One region of the Kitasatospora cinereorecta genome, then DNA from elsewhere that is predicted to be linked to it. Evidence: predicted binding sites of a transcription regulator. Region 1 holds the regulator's gene; each other region holds the start of a gene.
The links. The regulator HrcA, encoded in region 1, represses chaperone genes, less so after heat shock. The targets are predictions, from matches to a motif close to TTNGCACTCNGNNNNNCNGAGTGCNAA.
Positions count from the first base shown of each region.

Region 2: a site for HrcA is predicted at 2,831-2,857, ahead of groL (chaperonin GroEL). Genes of this name have one in related genera too.
Region 3: a site for HrcA is predicted at 2,109-2,135, ahead of groES (co-chaperone GroES). Genes of this name have one in related genera too.

Region 1 covers NZ_JBHSJP010000001.1:2,241,390-2,245,648, reverse strand. Annotated here, with positions in the region: gene ACFPN0_RS10400 (ABC transporter substrate-binding protein) at 1-84, opposite strand, end outside; gene ACFPN0_RS10395 (DUF3097 domain-containing protein) at 266-1,084, opposite strand; gene ACFPN0_RS10390 (MBL fold metallo-hydrolase) at 1,110-1,832, opposite strand; gene hrcA (heat-inducible transcriptional repressor HrcA) at 1,999-3,015, shown strand; gene dnaJ (molecular chaperone DnaJ) at 3,016-4,155, shown strand.
Region 2 covers NZ_JBHSJP010000001.1:4,039,783-4,044,041, reverse strand. Annotated here, with positions in the region: gene ACFPN0_RS18660 (GH1 family beta-glucosidase) at 1-282, shown strand, start outside; gene ACFPN0_RS18655 (DinB family protein) at 395-904, opposite strand; gene groL (chaperonin GroEL) at 1,046-2,668, opposite strand; gene ACFPN0_RS18645 (cold-shock protein) at 2,980-3,186, opposite strand; gene ACFPN0_RS18640 (MoaD/ThiS family protein) at 3,636-3,911, opposite strand; gene thrC (threonine synthase) at 3,940-4,259, opposite strand, start outside.
Region 3 covers NZ_JBHSJP010000001.1:4,338,066-4,342,324, forward strand. Annotated here, with positions in the region: gene ACFPN0_RS20170 (THUMP-like domain-containing protein) at 1-982, opposite strand, end outside; gene ACFPN0_RS20175 (polysaccharide deacetylase family protein) at 1,106-2,020, shown strand; gene groES (co-chaperone GroES) at 2,290-2,598, shown strand; gene groL (chaperonin GroEL) at 2,697-4,259, shown strand, end outside.

The DNA of each region.
Region 1 (4,259 bases):
CTGGTCGATCAGTTCCTGCATCAGGTGGAAGACGGCGGAAGCCGCCTCGTTCTCCGCACTGTCCCGCCACACTTCGCGCGCCATCCGCCCCCGGCCTCCCCCTCAGCCCGCTGAACACGCCGGCCCCCGCGCGCACGCCGGGCCCGTGGAAGACATCGAGCACGCCGGGCCCGCCGAGCCCTCCCCCCTCAATAACCGATGGTGCGCATGTGCCGCAGCCATTCATGGGGATCGGTACCGGATCCTCGTCAACGGCCTCGTGACATCAGGCCGGAAGGGTGACGAAGTCGATCAATTCCTCCACGCGGCCCAGCAGTTGCGGTTCCAGATCCTTGTACGAGCCGACCCTGGACAGGATGTGCTGCCAGGCCGCACCCGTGTTCTGCGGCCACCCCAGCGCCCGGCACACCCCCGTCTTCCAGTCCTGGCCGCGCGGCACCGCCGGCCACCCGGGGATCCCCACGGACGACGGCTTCACCGCCTCCCACACGTCGACGTACGGGTGCCCCACGACCAGGACGTCCGCGTCCGTGACCTCGGCGGCGATACGGGACTCCTTGGAGCCCGGCACCAGATGGTCGACCAGGACGCCGAGCCGGGCGTCCGGGCCCGGGGAGAACGCGCGCACGATCGCCGGGAGGTCGTCGATACCCTCCAGGTACTCCACGACCACGCCCTCGATGCGCAGGTCGTCGCCCCAGACCCGCTCGACCAGCTCGGCGTCGTGCCGGCCCTCGACGTAGATCCGTCCGGCCCGGGCCACCCGTGCCCGCGCGCCCGGGACCGCCGCCGAACCGGAGGCGGTCCGGGCCGGACGTGCGGGCCCGCCGGCCGACGGGCGTACGAGGGTGACCACCCGGCCCTCCAGCAGGAAGCCGCGCGGCTCCATCGGGAACACCCGGTGCTTGCCGAAGCGGTCCTCCAGCGTGACCGTGGGCCCCTGGGCCGTCCTCTCGCACCGGATCACCGCACCGCAGAAGCCGCTGACCGCCTCCTCCACGACCAGATCGGGCTCGGCGGGGACCTCGGGGGCGGGGGCTGACCTCTTCCACGGCGGAGTCAGGTCCGGCTGGTAGCTGCGCATGGCACGACGATAGAGGGCGGCCCGCTCAGGACACGCCGTGACCGGTGGCCAGCCGGTCGCGCTGCGCCCGTACGAACGCGGCGTCCACCACCGCGCCGTGCCCCGGCACGTACAGCGCGTCCTCGCCGCCCAGCTCCAGCAGCCGGTCCAGTGCGGCCGGCCAGTGCGACGGGACCGCGTCCGGGCCTGCCTGCGGCTCGCCGGACTCCTCGACCAGATCGCCGCAGAGCACCACGACGGGGGATCCCGGCACCAGCACCGCGAGGTCGTGGCCGGTGTGACCCGGGCCCACGTTGGCCAGCAGCACCTGGAGCCCGCCGCCCAGGTCGAGCGTCCACTCCCCGCTCACCTGGTGGTGCGGCGCCACGAGCACGTCCGTCGCCGCGGTGGCGTCCTCCTCGCTCATGCCGTGCCGCACCGCGTCCGCACGCAGCTCCGCCGCCCCGTGACCCAGCAGCTCCGCCGTGCCGACCGCCCCGTAGACCTCCGCCCCGGCGAACGCGGCGGTGCCCAGCACATGGTCGAAGTGGGGATGGCTCAGTGCGATATGCGTCACCCTCCGGCCGAACAGGGCCTCCGCCTGGGCCCGCAGCTCGGCCCCCTCGCGGAGTGTCGAACCCGTGTCGTAGAGCAGCACACCGTCCGCTCCCGCCACCAGAGCGGCGGTCGCGTCCCAGACGGGAAGGCGCCGGCGTCCCGTACCGTTGCCCAACCGCTCCCAGCCGAAGTCTTCCCAAGAGGCGTCCATGAGGCGACGCTATCGGCAACGACCTGCGCACTCCCGCGACAGCGTGGCCGGTCGCCCTTGCCCCGGCCCCACCCCGCCCCCGTACACTGACCGGGGGGGATTGCTGGCACTCGAACGCACAGAGTGCCAGACAGACACCGGAGAACCACAGCTGGAGGTGTGCGCGATGCTCAGCGAACGCAGACTCGAAGTGCTGCGCGCCATCGTCCAGGACTATGTCGGCACCGAGGAGCCCGTGGGCTCCAAGGCGCTCACGGAGCGGCACAGACTCGGGGTCTCCCCGGCCACCGTCCGCAACGACATGGCCGTGCTGGAGGACGAGGGCTTCATCGCCCAGCCCCACACCAGTGCGGGGCGCATCCCCACGGACAAGGGATACCGGCTCTTCGTCGACAGGCTCGCGGGCGTCAAGCCCCTGTCCTCGCCGGAGCGCCGGGCCATCCAGAATTTCCTCGACGGCGCGGTCGACCTCGACGACGTCGTGGGCCGCACGGTCCGGCTGCTCGCGCAGCTGACCCGGCAGGTCGCCGTCGTGCAGTACCCCTCGCTGACCCGTTCGACGGTGCGGCACGTGGAACTGCTCTCGCTCGCTCCGGCCCGCCTGATGCTCGTACTGATCACGGATACGGGCCGGGTCGAACAGCGTATGATCGACTGCCCCGCCCCGTTCGGCGAGACCTCTCTCGCCGATCTGCGGGCCCGGCTCAACAGCCGGGTCGTCGGACGCCGTTTCACGGACGTTCCGCAACTGGTGCAGGACCTGCCGGAGTCCTTCGAGAACGAGGACCGGGGGACCGTCTCGACGGTGCTCTCCGTCCTTCTCGAAACTCTGGTCGAAGAGACGGAGGAGCGGCTGATGATCGGCGGCACCTCCAACCTCACCCGCTTCGGGCACGACTTCCCTGTGATGATCCGGCCGGTGCTGGAAGCGCTGGAGGAACAGGTCGTCCTGCTGAAGCTGCTCGGTGAGGCCACGGACTCAGGCATGACCGTACGGATCGGGCACGAGAACGCCCACGAGGGCCTCACCTCCACGTCCGTCGTCGCGGTCGGCTACGGTTCGGGCGACGAGGCAGTCGCCAAACTCGGCGTGGTCGGACCGACCCGCATGGACTACCCCGGAACGATGGGAGCGGTACGCGCAGTGGCACGTTACGTCGGACAGATCCTGGCGGAGTCGTAAGTGGCCACGGACTACTACGCCGTACTCGGCGTGCGCCGCGACGCATCTCAGGACGAGATCAAGAAGGCATTCCGCAGGCTCGCCCGCGAGCTGCACCCGGATGTCAACCCGGATCCGAAGACCCAGGAGCGGTTCAAGGAGATCAACGCCGCTTACGAGGTGCTGTCGGACCCGCAGAAGAAGCAGGTCTACGACCTCGGCGGCGACCCGCTGTCCGCCTCCGGCGGTGGCGGCGGCGCGGGCGGCTTCGGAGCCGGCGGCTTCGGCAACTTCAGCGACATCATGGACGCGTTCTTCGGCAACGCCGGCCAGCGCGGGCCCCGTTCGCGGACCCGGCGCGGCCAGGACGCCATGATCCGGCTGGAGATCGACCTCAACGAGGCGGCCTTCGGCACGACCAAGGACATCCAGGTCGACACGGCGGTCGTCTGTACGACCTGCAGTGGCGAGGGCGCGGCCCCCGGCACCTCCGCGCAGACCTGTGACATGTGCCGCGGCCGCGGCGAGGTCTCCCAGGTCACCCGGTCCTTCCTCGGCCAGGTCATGACCTCGCGGCCCTGCCCGCAGTGCCAGGGCTTCGGCACCGTCGTGCCGACCCCGTGCCCCGAGTGCGCCGGTGACGGCCGCATCCGCTCGCGGCGCACCCTCACCGTGAAGATTCCCGCGGGCGTCGACAACGGCACCCGCATCCAGCTCGCGGGCGAGGGAGAGGTCGGCCCCGGCGGCGGCCCGGCCGGCGATCTGTACGTCGAGATCCACGAGCTGGCGCACGCGGTGTTCCAGCGGCGCGGCGACGACCTGCACTGCACCGTCACCATCCCGATGACAGCCGGGGCGCTCGGTACCCAGGTGCCGCTGGAGACGCTGGACGGGCTGGAGGAGATCGACATCAGGCCCGGCACCCAGTCCGGCCAGTCGGTCCCGCTGCACGGGCGCGGCATCACGCATCTGCGCGGCGGCGGGCGCGGCGACCTCATCGTGCACGTCGAGGTCATGACCCCGACGAAGATGGATCCCGAGCAGGAGCGCCTCCTGCGGGAGCTCGCGAAGCTGCGCGGCGAGGAGCGGCCCACCGGTCAGTTCCAGCCGGGCCAGCAGGGCCTGTTCTCCCGGCTGAAGGACGCCTTCAACGGCCGCTGAACCCGGCACGACGTCGTCACCGCACCGCCCGCCGGTCCCGTACCGGCGGGCGGTGCGCGTACGGCGGCCGGACCTCCCGGCGGCCGCCGGCTGATTCGGCGCGC
Region 2 (4,259 bases), 1.8 Mb from region 1:
GCGTACGAGGACTACGCCGACCCGTCGGGCCAGGTCCACGACCCGGAACGGGTGGCGTACCTGGACGCGCACCTGTCGGCCGTACACCGTGCGATCGGCGACGGCGCGGACGTACGCGGGTACTTCCTGTGGTCGCTGCTGGACAACTTCGAGTGGGCGTACGGCTACAGCAAGCGGTTCGGCATCGTCCACGTCGACTTCGCGACCCAGCGCCGCACCCCGAAGGACAGCGCCCGCTGGTACGCGGGCGTCATCGCGCGCGGCGGTCTCGACCGCCGCTGAGGTCCCCGCCACCCCTAGGGCGGGCCGGTGACGCGGCACCGCTGTGGCCCGCGGCCCTCGTCAGGGGGTGCGGGCCACACTGGGGACGCGCGGCGGCCCGGATCCCGGAGCCTCAGGCCCCCACGGTCCCGTCGACGCCCTCGCGCAGGAAGTCCGCGTGCCCGTTGTGGCGGCCGTACTCCAGGAGCACGTGCACCATCGCCATCCGCAGCGACACCTCCTTCTGCCAGCGGGGCTGGAAGCCCAGCAGATCCAGGGACCCGGCGTCCCGCTCGACGCGGCGCGAGTTCTCCACCTCTGCCTCCCAGGCGCCGAACGCCTCCTGCCTGGTCGAGGCGCTCGCGTCGTACGCGGCCTGGAAGTCGATCCGGTCGGACCAGAGCATCGGCGCCTCGTTGTCCTCGAACACGCGGCGGAACCAGGCCCGTTCGACCTCGGCCATGTGCCGCACCAGCCCGAGCAGCGAGAGCCTGGACGGGGGCATCGACCGCTGCCGCAGTTCCTCGTCGTCCAGTCCTTCGCACTTCATGGCCAGGGTGGCGCGGTGGTAGTCGAGAAAAGCCCGCAGAGTCTCGCGCTCGCTGCCGGAGCTGGGCGGCCCTGTCCGGGAGTCGGTCGTCACCGGTGCGCGCTCCTTCTGGGTGGGTGCACGGGGCCATCAGTATCCGGTACCGCCCCGGCCGGGGAACGACGCCGGCCCCCGGGACGGATCCCGGGGGCCGGCGTCGAACAGGTACTGCGTGGAGCCGCTGATCCCGAGGGATCAGAAGTCCATGTCACCGCCCGGCATGCCGCCCGGAGCGGCCGCGGAGGCCTTCTCCGGCTTGTCGGCGATGACGGCCTCGGTGGTGAGGAAGAGCGCGGCGATGGACGCGGCGTTCTGCAGGGCGGAGCGCGTGACCTTCGCCGGGTCGATGATGCCCTCGGCGATCATGTCCACGTACTCGCCGGTCGCGGCGTTGAGGCCGTGACCGATCGGCAGGTTGCGGACCTTCTCGACGATGACGCCACCCTCGAGACCACCGTTGACGGCGATCTGCTTGAGCGGGGCCTCCAGCGCGAGCTTGACGGCGTTGGCACCGGTGGCCTCGTCGCCCGTCAGGTCGAGCTTGTCGAAGACGGCCGAGGCCTGGAGCAGAGCCACGCCACCACCGGCGACGATGCCCTCCTCGACGGCGGCCTTGGCGTTGCGCACCGCGTCCTCGATGCGGTGCTTGCGCTCCTTGAGCTCCACCTCGGTGGCGGCGCCGGCCTTGATGACGGCCACGCCGCCGGCCAGCTTCGCGAGGCGCTCCTGGAGCTTCTCGCGGTCGTAGTCCGAGTCGGAGTTCTCGATCTCGGCACGGATCTGCTTGACGCGACCCTGCACCTGGTCGCTGTCGCCGCCACCGTCGACGATCGTCGTCTCGTCCTTGGTGATGACGACCTTGCGGGCGGTGCCCAGCAGGTCCAGGCCGGCGTTCTCCAGCTTGAGACCGACCTCCTCGGAGATGACGGTGCCACCGGTGAGGATGGCGATGTCGCCGAGCATGGCCTTGCGGCGGTCACCGAAGCCCGGAGCCTTGACGGCGACGGACTTGAAGGTGCCACGGATCTTGTTGACGACCAGGGTCGACAGGGCCTCGCCCTCGACGTCCTCCGCGATGATCAGCAGGGGCTTGCCCGACTGCATGACCTTCTCCAGCAGCGGAAGGAGGTCCTTCACGTTGCTGATCTTGGAGTTGACGATCAGGATGTACGGGTCGTCGAACGACGCCTCCATACGCTCCATGTCGGTGGCGAAGTACGCCGAGATGTAGCCCTTGTCGAAGCGCATACCCTCGGTGAGCTCGAGCTCCAGACCGAAGGTCTGGGACTCCTCGACGGTGATGACGCCTTCCTTGCCGACCTTGTCCATCGCCTCGGCGATCTTGGCGCCGATCTCGGTGTCGGCGGCGGAGATGGAGGCCGTCGAAGCGATCTGCTCCTTGGTCTCCACGTCCTTCGCCTGCTCCAGCAGAGCGGCGGAGACGGCCTCGACGGCCTTCTCGATGCCACGCTTGAGAGCCATCGGGTTGGCACCCGCGGCGACGTTGCGCAGGCCCTCACGGACGAGCGCCTGGGCGAGAACGGTGGCGGTGGTCGTACCGTCGCCGGCGACGTCGTCCGTCTTCTTGGCGACCTCCTTGACCAGCTCCGCACCGATCTTCTCGTACGGGTCCTCGAGCTCGATCTCCTTGGCGATGGAAACACCATCGTTGGTGATCGTGGGCGCGCCCCACTTCTTCTCGAGGACGACGTTTCGGCCCTTGGGGCCGAGGGTGACCTTGACGGCGTCGGCGAGCTGGTTCATCCCGCGCTCGAGACCGCGCCGTGCCTCCTCGTCGAACGCGATGATCTTGGCCATGTGAAGTGGTCCTCCCGGACAGGGGTGGATTTCTCCGGACCGAGAGGCGCCCGCGACGGACGGCCAGCGTGCTCTGTGGTTCCTTGCCCCACAGAGCCTGCGGGCCTCACCGGCCCGGTCCAAGTTCTGTCACTCTCACCTGGAGAGTGCTAACGCCAATGATTAGCACTCGACCCCTGCGAGTGCAAGCGTCACCCCCGTCCGTGGACAGCGGCGAGGGGGCACACGGACGCACGCAGGGCCCGTACCCCCCTCTTCGGAGGTACGGACCCTGCGTGCGTGAGTAGTGTCGTTGGCCGACCGCGCCGAGCTCAGCCGACGGCGAGCTTGACCATGTCCGCCTGCGGCCCCTTCTGGCCCTGCGAGATCTCGAATTCAACTCGCTGACCCTCTTCGAGGGTGCGGTACCCGTCCATCTGGATCGCGCTGTAGTGGACGAAAACATCCGCACCACCGTCGACCGCGATGAAGCCGTACCCCTTCTCCGCGTTGAACCACTTGACGGTGCCCTGAGCCATGCCTAACTCCCCTATTACTGGCCCTTGCGCAGGTCCGCACTTCGCGGGCCCGGGTCAGAACTCACCCTCCGACAGGAGAGGGTGGCGTGCGCCGGAACGCGTCGACCGCGGCTGAATGTATCTGCCCAACTGCCCTCTGCAACAGGTCAATCGGACGAGAATTCTGGGCACGCCTGAACACCCGGATGGGGAGGACCCGTGATGTTCCTGGGCAAGTCGGGCCGGGCAAAGGCCACTTATGCCGCAAAGAGTTCACGTACTTTGGCTGCTTCTTGTCGCGACCGGGCGCATTCTCATATGCGGGCGGCACGGGCAGCTGAGGGGGCTTCCCCAACTGTACCGTGCTCAACCCTGCAGAATTGCCCCCTCCGCTTCTCTCGCGGAGGGGGCAATGATGTTCACCACGCGGTCGGGCGGAACCCTCGGGCCCCGCGCGCCGCGTCCGGGGGTCAGCCTCCGGCGACGGCGGGAATGATCGAGATGCCGGCGCCGTCCGGGGTGGCCGCCTCCAGGCCGCCCTCGAACCGCACGTCGTCGTCGTTGACGTACACGTTCACGAAGCGGCGCAGCTTGCCCTGGTCGTCCAGGACGCGGGCCGCGATGCCCGGGTGGTTCTTCTCCAGGGACGCGATGACCTCGGAGAGGACCGCTCCCTCCGCCGGGACCTCGGCCTGACCGCCCGTGTAGGTGCGGAGGATGGTGGGGATGCGGACCTTGACGCTCATGTGGATGCCTTCCTTCGGTCTCGGGTGGTCAGTTGGCGGCGGCGAGGCCCGCGGCGCGGAACGCCTCCAGGCTGGGCCGGATCGTGGCCGCCAGGCCGGTCGTCGGGGCGACGGCGTCCAGCGTCTTCAGCCCGTCACCGGTGTTCAGGACGACGGTGGTCAGGGTCGGGTCGAGCAGGCCGGCCTCGATCAGCTTCTTCGTCACACCGACCGTCACACCGCCCGCGGTCTCCGCGAAGATGCCCTCGGTGCGGGCCAGCAGCTTGATCGCGTCGACGACCTGCTCGTCGTCGACGTCCTCCACGGCGCCGCCGGTGCGCCGGGCGATGTCCAGGACGTAGGGGCCGT
Region 3 (4,259 bases), 2.1 Mb from region 1:
ACTCGGACTCGTACAGCTCGTCGTTCGTGACGTACGCGATCGTCTCGTCGACCAGCCTGCCCCCGCACCGCTCCACGACGGCGGCGACCAGGTGGGCGCGGATGACGGCGCCGTCGGGTTCGTACAGATAGCGGCCGACGGGCCCCACGGGCGGGGCGGGCAGCGGCGCGTCGGTGGTCAGGGTCGCGCCGGACGGGAGCAGGGTGGCCCGGAAGCGCCCGGGGGTGAAGCCCTCGCCGAACCAGAGCACGGCCTCCTTCACATCGCCGCCGTCCGAGATCCACTCGGCCTCGGCCCGGGGGCCGATCGCCTCGTGCGGGACACCCGGGGCGATCTTCAGCGCCGCGCGGGGGGCCCTGAGCGCGGCCCCGGTCGCCCAGGAGAGCGGCGGTGAGTAGGACTCGGGGTCGAAGATCCGGCCGCGTCCGCCACGCCGGGCCGGGTCGACGAAGACCGCGTCGTACCCGGAGGTGTCGATCTCCGTGACGTCCGCGCACCGCACCTCGACCAGGTCCTGGAGGCCCAGCGCGACGGTGTTGGCGCGGGCCACCTCCGCGGTCAGCGGGTCGCGGTCCACGGCCAGTACGGAGATGCCGGCCCTGGCCAGCGCGATCGCGTCGCCGCCGATCCCGCAGCACAGGTCGGCCACACTCCGTACGCCGCCGAGTCCCGCGAACCGCTCGGCGCGACAGGTGGCGACCGAGGTCCGGGTCGCCTGCTCCACGCCGTTCGGGGTGAAGAACATCCGGTACGCGTCCGCCGCCCCGAACTTTGCCACCGCGCGCTGCCGCAGCCGCGCCTGGCCGAGCGCCGCCGACACCAGTCCGGCCGGGTGGGTGCGGCGCAGCCGGGTCGCCGTGGCCAGCTCCTGAGCCGGGTCGTGGTCGCGCAACTCCGCCAGCAGCGCGGCGCCCTCGGGGGTGCGCAGGGCGGCGAACGCGGCGAGCGGGTCGGAAGCGTCTGCGGGGGGTTGGTCGTTCACCGGTCCATTGTGAGCCAGCCGGGGGACGGGCCGGGCCCGCCGGAGGTGTCGGGGCGGGGGGCCGTCGACCGGCTGGCAGGATGCGGCGCCATGCAGCCAGTACGACAAAACGAAAAATACGCCATGAAACGGCACAGACCGGTCCGCGCGGTTCTGGCGGCCCTGCTGGTCGCCGCCGTCGCCTCCGCATGCGCCGAAGGAGCCGGCGGCGACGGGGCCGGCCGGGGGCGGCAGGCCGATCCGGGCGCGGGACGGCCCGGGGCGGACGCCGCCGAGGCGGCCCCGGCGCCGGAGGCCTACGCCGAGCGGCTGAAGCGGCAGCGGGCCGCGCGCGCGGCAGCCGCGAAGAAGTGGGGGCTGGCCGAGGTCCCGCTGCTCCCCCCGGCGCCGCCCGCCGAGAAGCCGCGCATCACCACCCGTGAGGGTTTCGAGGTCGAGGGCGGGGACGCGCTGCCCCCGGTCTTCACCACCGTCCCGACCAAGGAGCGGATCGTCTTCCTGACGATGGACGACGGTGCGGAGAAGGGCCCTGAACTGCTGAAGATGATGACGGAGCTGGACATCCCGTACAGCGCCTTCCTCAGCGACTACGTCGTCAGCGACGACTACGGCTACTTCAAGGACATGCAGGCGCGCGGCGTCACCCTCAGCAACCACACCCTCAACCACCGCTATCTGCCGGGGCTCTCGAAGGCCGACCAGCGGCGGGAGATCTGCGGCGAACAGGACAAGATCGAGAAGTACTTCGGGAAGCGGCCCACCCTCTTCAGGCCGCCGTTCGGCAACTACAACGGCGACACCCTGCGCATCGCCAAGTCCTGCGGCATCAAGGCCGTGCCCCTCTGGGCGGCCGAGGCGTTCCCCGACCACATGGAGTGGCGCGAGTGGGACCGTGACCTGCACCCCGGCGACATCATCCTCACCCACTTCCGCGGGCCGGAGGCGTGGAAGGGGTCCATGACCGACATGGTCCGCCACGTCATGAAGACGATCACGGGCAAGGGGTACGCCGTGGCCAGGCTGGAGGACTACGTCTGAGGGGCCGTTCTCCGCCCGGAACACGCCCGCCCCCTTCCGCGTCGTCGGGGCGCACGCCGGTCCGAGCGCGCCACGCGAGGGTGGTGAATTGGCACTCCGCTTGACCGAGTGCTAATCGCGGTCATAGTCTCAGGTCTGGCACTCCCCACTGGAGAGTGCCAGCACCACTGTGCGACAGGGCAGGTCCGGCACCCGCGACGACGGATCGACCTGGTCGCCACCCACAGACTGTTAAACCCCGTGAGATCTCCGAAGGGGGAGACCGGATCGTGTCGACCACCAGCTCCAAGGTTGCGATCAAGCCGCTCGAGGACCGCATTGTGGTCCAGCCGCTCGACGCCGAGCAGACCACGGCTTCCGGCCTGGTCATTCCGGACACCGCCAAGGAGAAGCCCCAGGAGGGCGTCGTCCTGGCCGTGGGCCCGGGCCGCTTCGAGAACGGCGAGCGCCTTCCGCTCGACGTCAAGACCGGCGATGTCGTTCTGTACAGCAAGTACGGCGGCACCGAGGTGAAGTACAACGGCGAGGAGTACCTCGTCCTCTCGGCGCGCGACGTTCTCGCGATCATCGAGAAGTAATTCACCCACGTTTGCTTCTGTTCTGCGCCCCTGGCCCCCTGCGAAATAACTAGCCGGGTGGCGAGGGGCGCAGTTCGTTTGAGAGGACAGCTCAGCCCATGGCGAAGATTCTGAAGTTCGACGAGGACGCCCGTCGCGCCCTTGAGCGCGGCGTCAACAAGCTTGCCGACACGGTGAAGGTGACGATCGGTCCGAAGGGCCGCAACGTCGTCATCGACAAGAAGTTCGGCGCTCCCACCATCACCAACGACGGTGTCACCATCGCGCGCGAGGTCGAGCTCGACGACCCGTACGAGAACCTCGGTGCGCAGCTGGTGAAGGAGGTGGCGACCAAGACCAACGACGTAGCGGGTGACGGCACCACCACCGCCACCGTGCTGGCCCAGGCGCTCGTCCGCGAAGGTCTGCGCAACGTTGCCGCGGGCGCGTCCCCGGCCGCCCTGAAGAAGGGCATCGACGCCGCCGTGAAGGCCGTGTCCGAGGAGCTCCTCGCGACCGCCCGCCCGATCGACGACAAGTCCGACATCGCCGCAGTGGCCGCGCTTTCCGCGCAGGACAGCCAGGTCGGCGAGCTCATCGCGGACGCGATGGACAAGGTCGGCAAGGACGGTGTCATCACCGTCGAGGAGTCCAACACCTTCGGCCTGGACCTCGAGTTCACCGAGGGCATGGCCTTCGACAAGGGCTACCTCTCCCCGTACATGGTGACCGACCAGGAGCGTATGGAGGCCGTCCTCGACGACCCGTACATCCTGATCCACCAGGGCAAGATCGGCTCCATCCAGGAGCTGCTCCCGCTGCTGGAGAAGGTCATCCAGGCGGGTGGCTCCAAGCCGCTGCTGATCATCGCCGAGGACGTCGAGGGCGAGGCGCTCTCCACCCTCGTCGTCAACAAGATCCGTGGCACCTTCAACGCCGTCGCGGTGAAGGCCCCGGGCTTCGGTGACCGCCGCAAGGCCATGCTCGGCGACATCGCCACCCTCACCGGTGCGACCGTCATCGCCGAGGAGGTCGGCCTCAAGCTCGACCAGGCCGGTCTGGACGTGCTGGGCACCGCCCGCCGCGTCACCGTCTCGAAGGACGACACGACCATCGTCGACGGCGGCGGCGACTCCGCCGACGTCAAGGGCCGCGTCAACCAGATCAAGGCCGAGATCGAGTCCACGGACTCCGACTGGGACCGCGAGAAGCTCCAGGAGCGCCTCGCGAAGCTGGCCGGCGGCGTGTGCGTGATCCGTGTCGGCGCCGCCACCGAGGTGGAGCTCAAGGAGAAGAAGCACCGTCTGGAGGACGCCATCTCCGCGACCCGCGCCGCGGTCGAGGAGGGCATCGTCTCCGGTGGTGGCTCCGCTCTGGTCCACGCCGTCAAGGTCCTCGAGGGCAACCTCGGCAAGACCGGCGACGAGGCCACGGGTGTCGCGGTCGTGCGCCGCGCCGCCGTCGAGCCGCTGCGCTGGATCGCGGAGAACGCGGGCCTCGAGGGCTACGTCATCACCTCGAAGGTCGCCGACCTCGACAAGGGGCAGGGCTTCAACGCCGCCACCGGCGAGTACGGCGACCTGGTGAAGGCCGGCGTCATCGACCCGGTCAAGGTCACCCGCTCCGCCCTGGAGAACGCCGCGTCCATCGCGTCGCTGCTGCTCACGACCGAGACCCTGGTC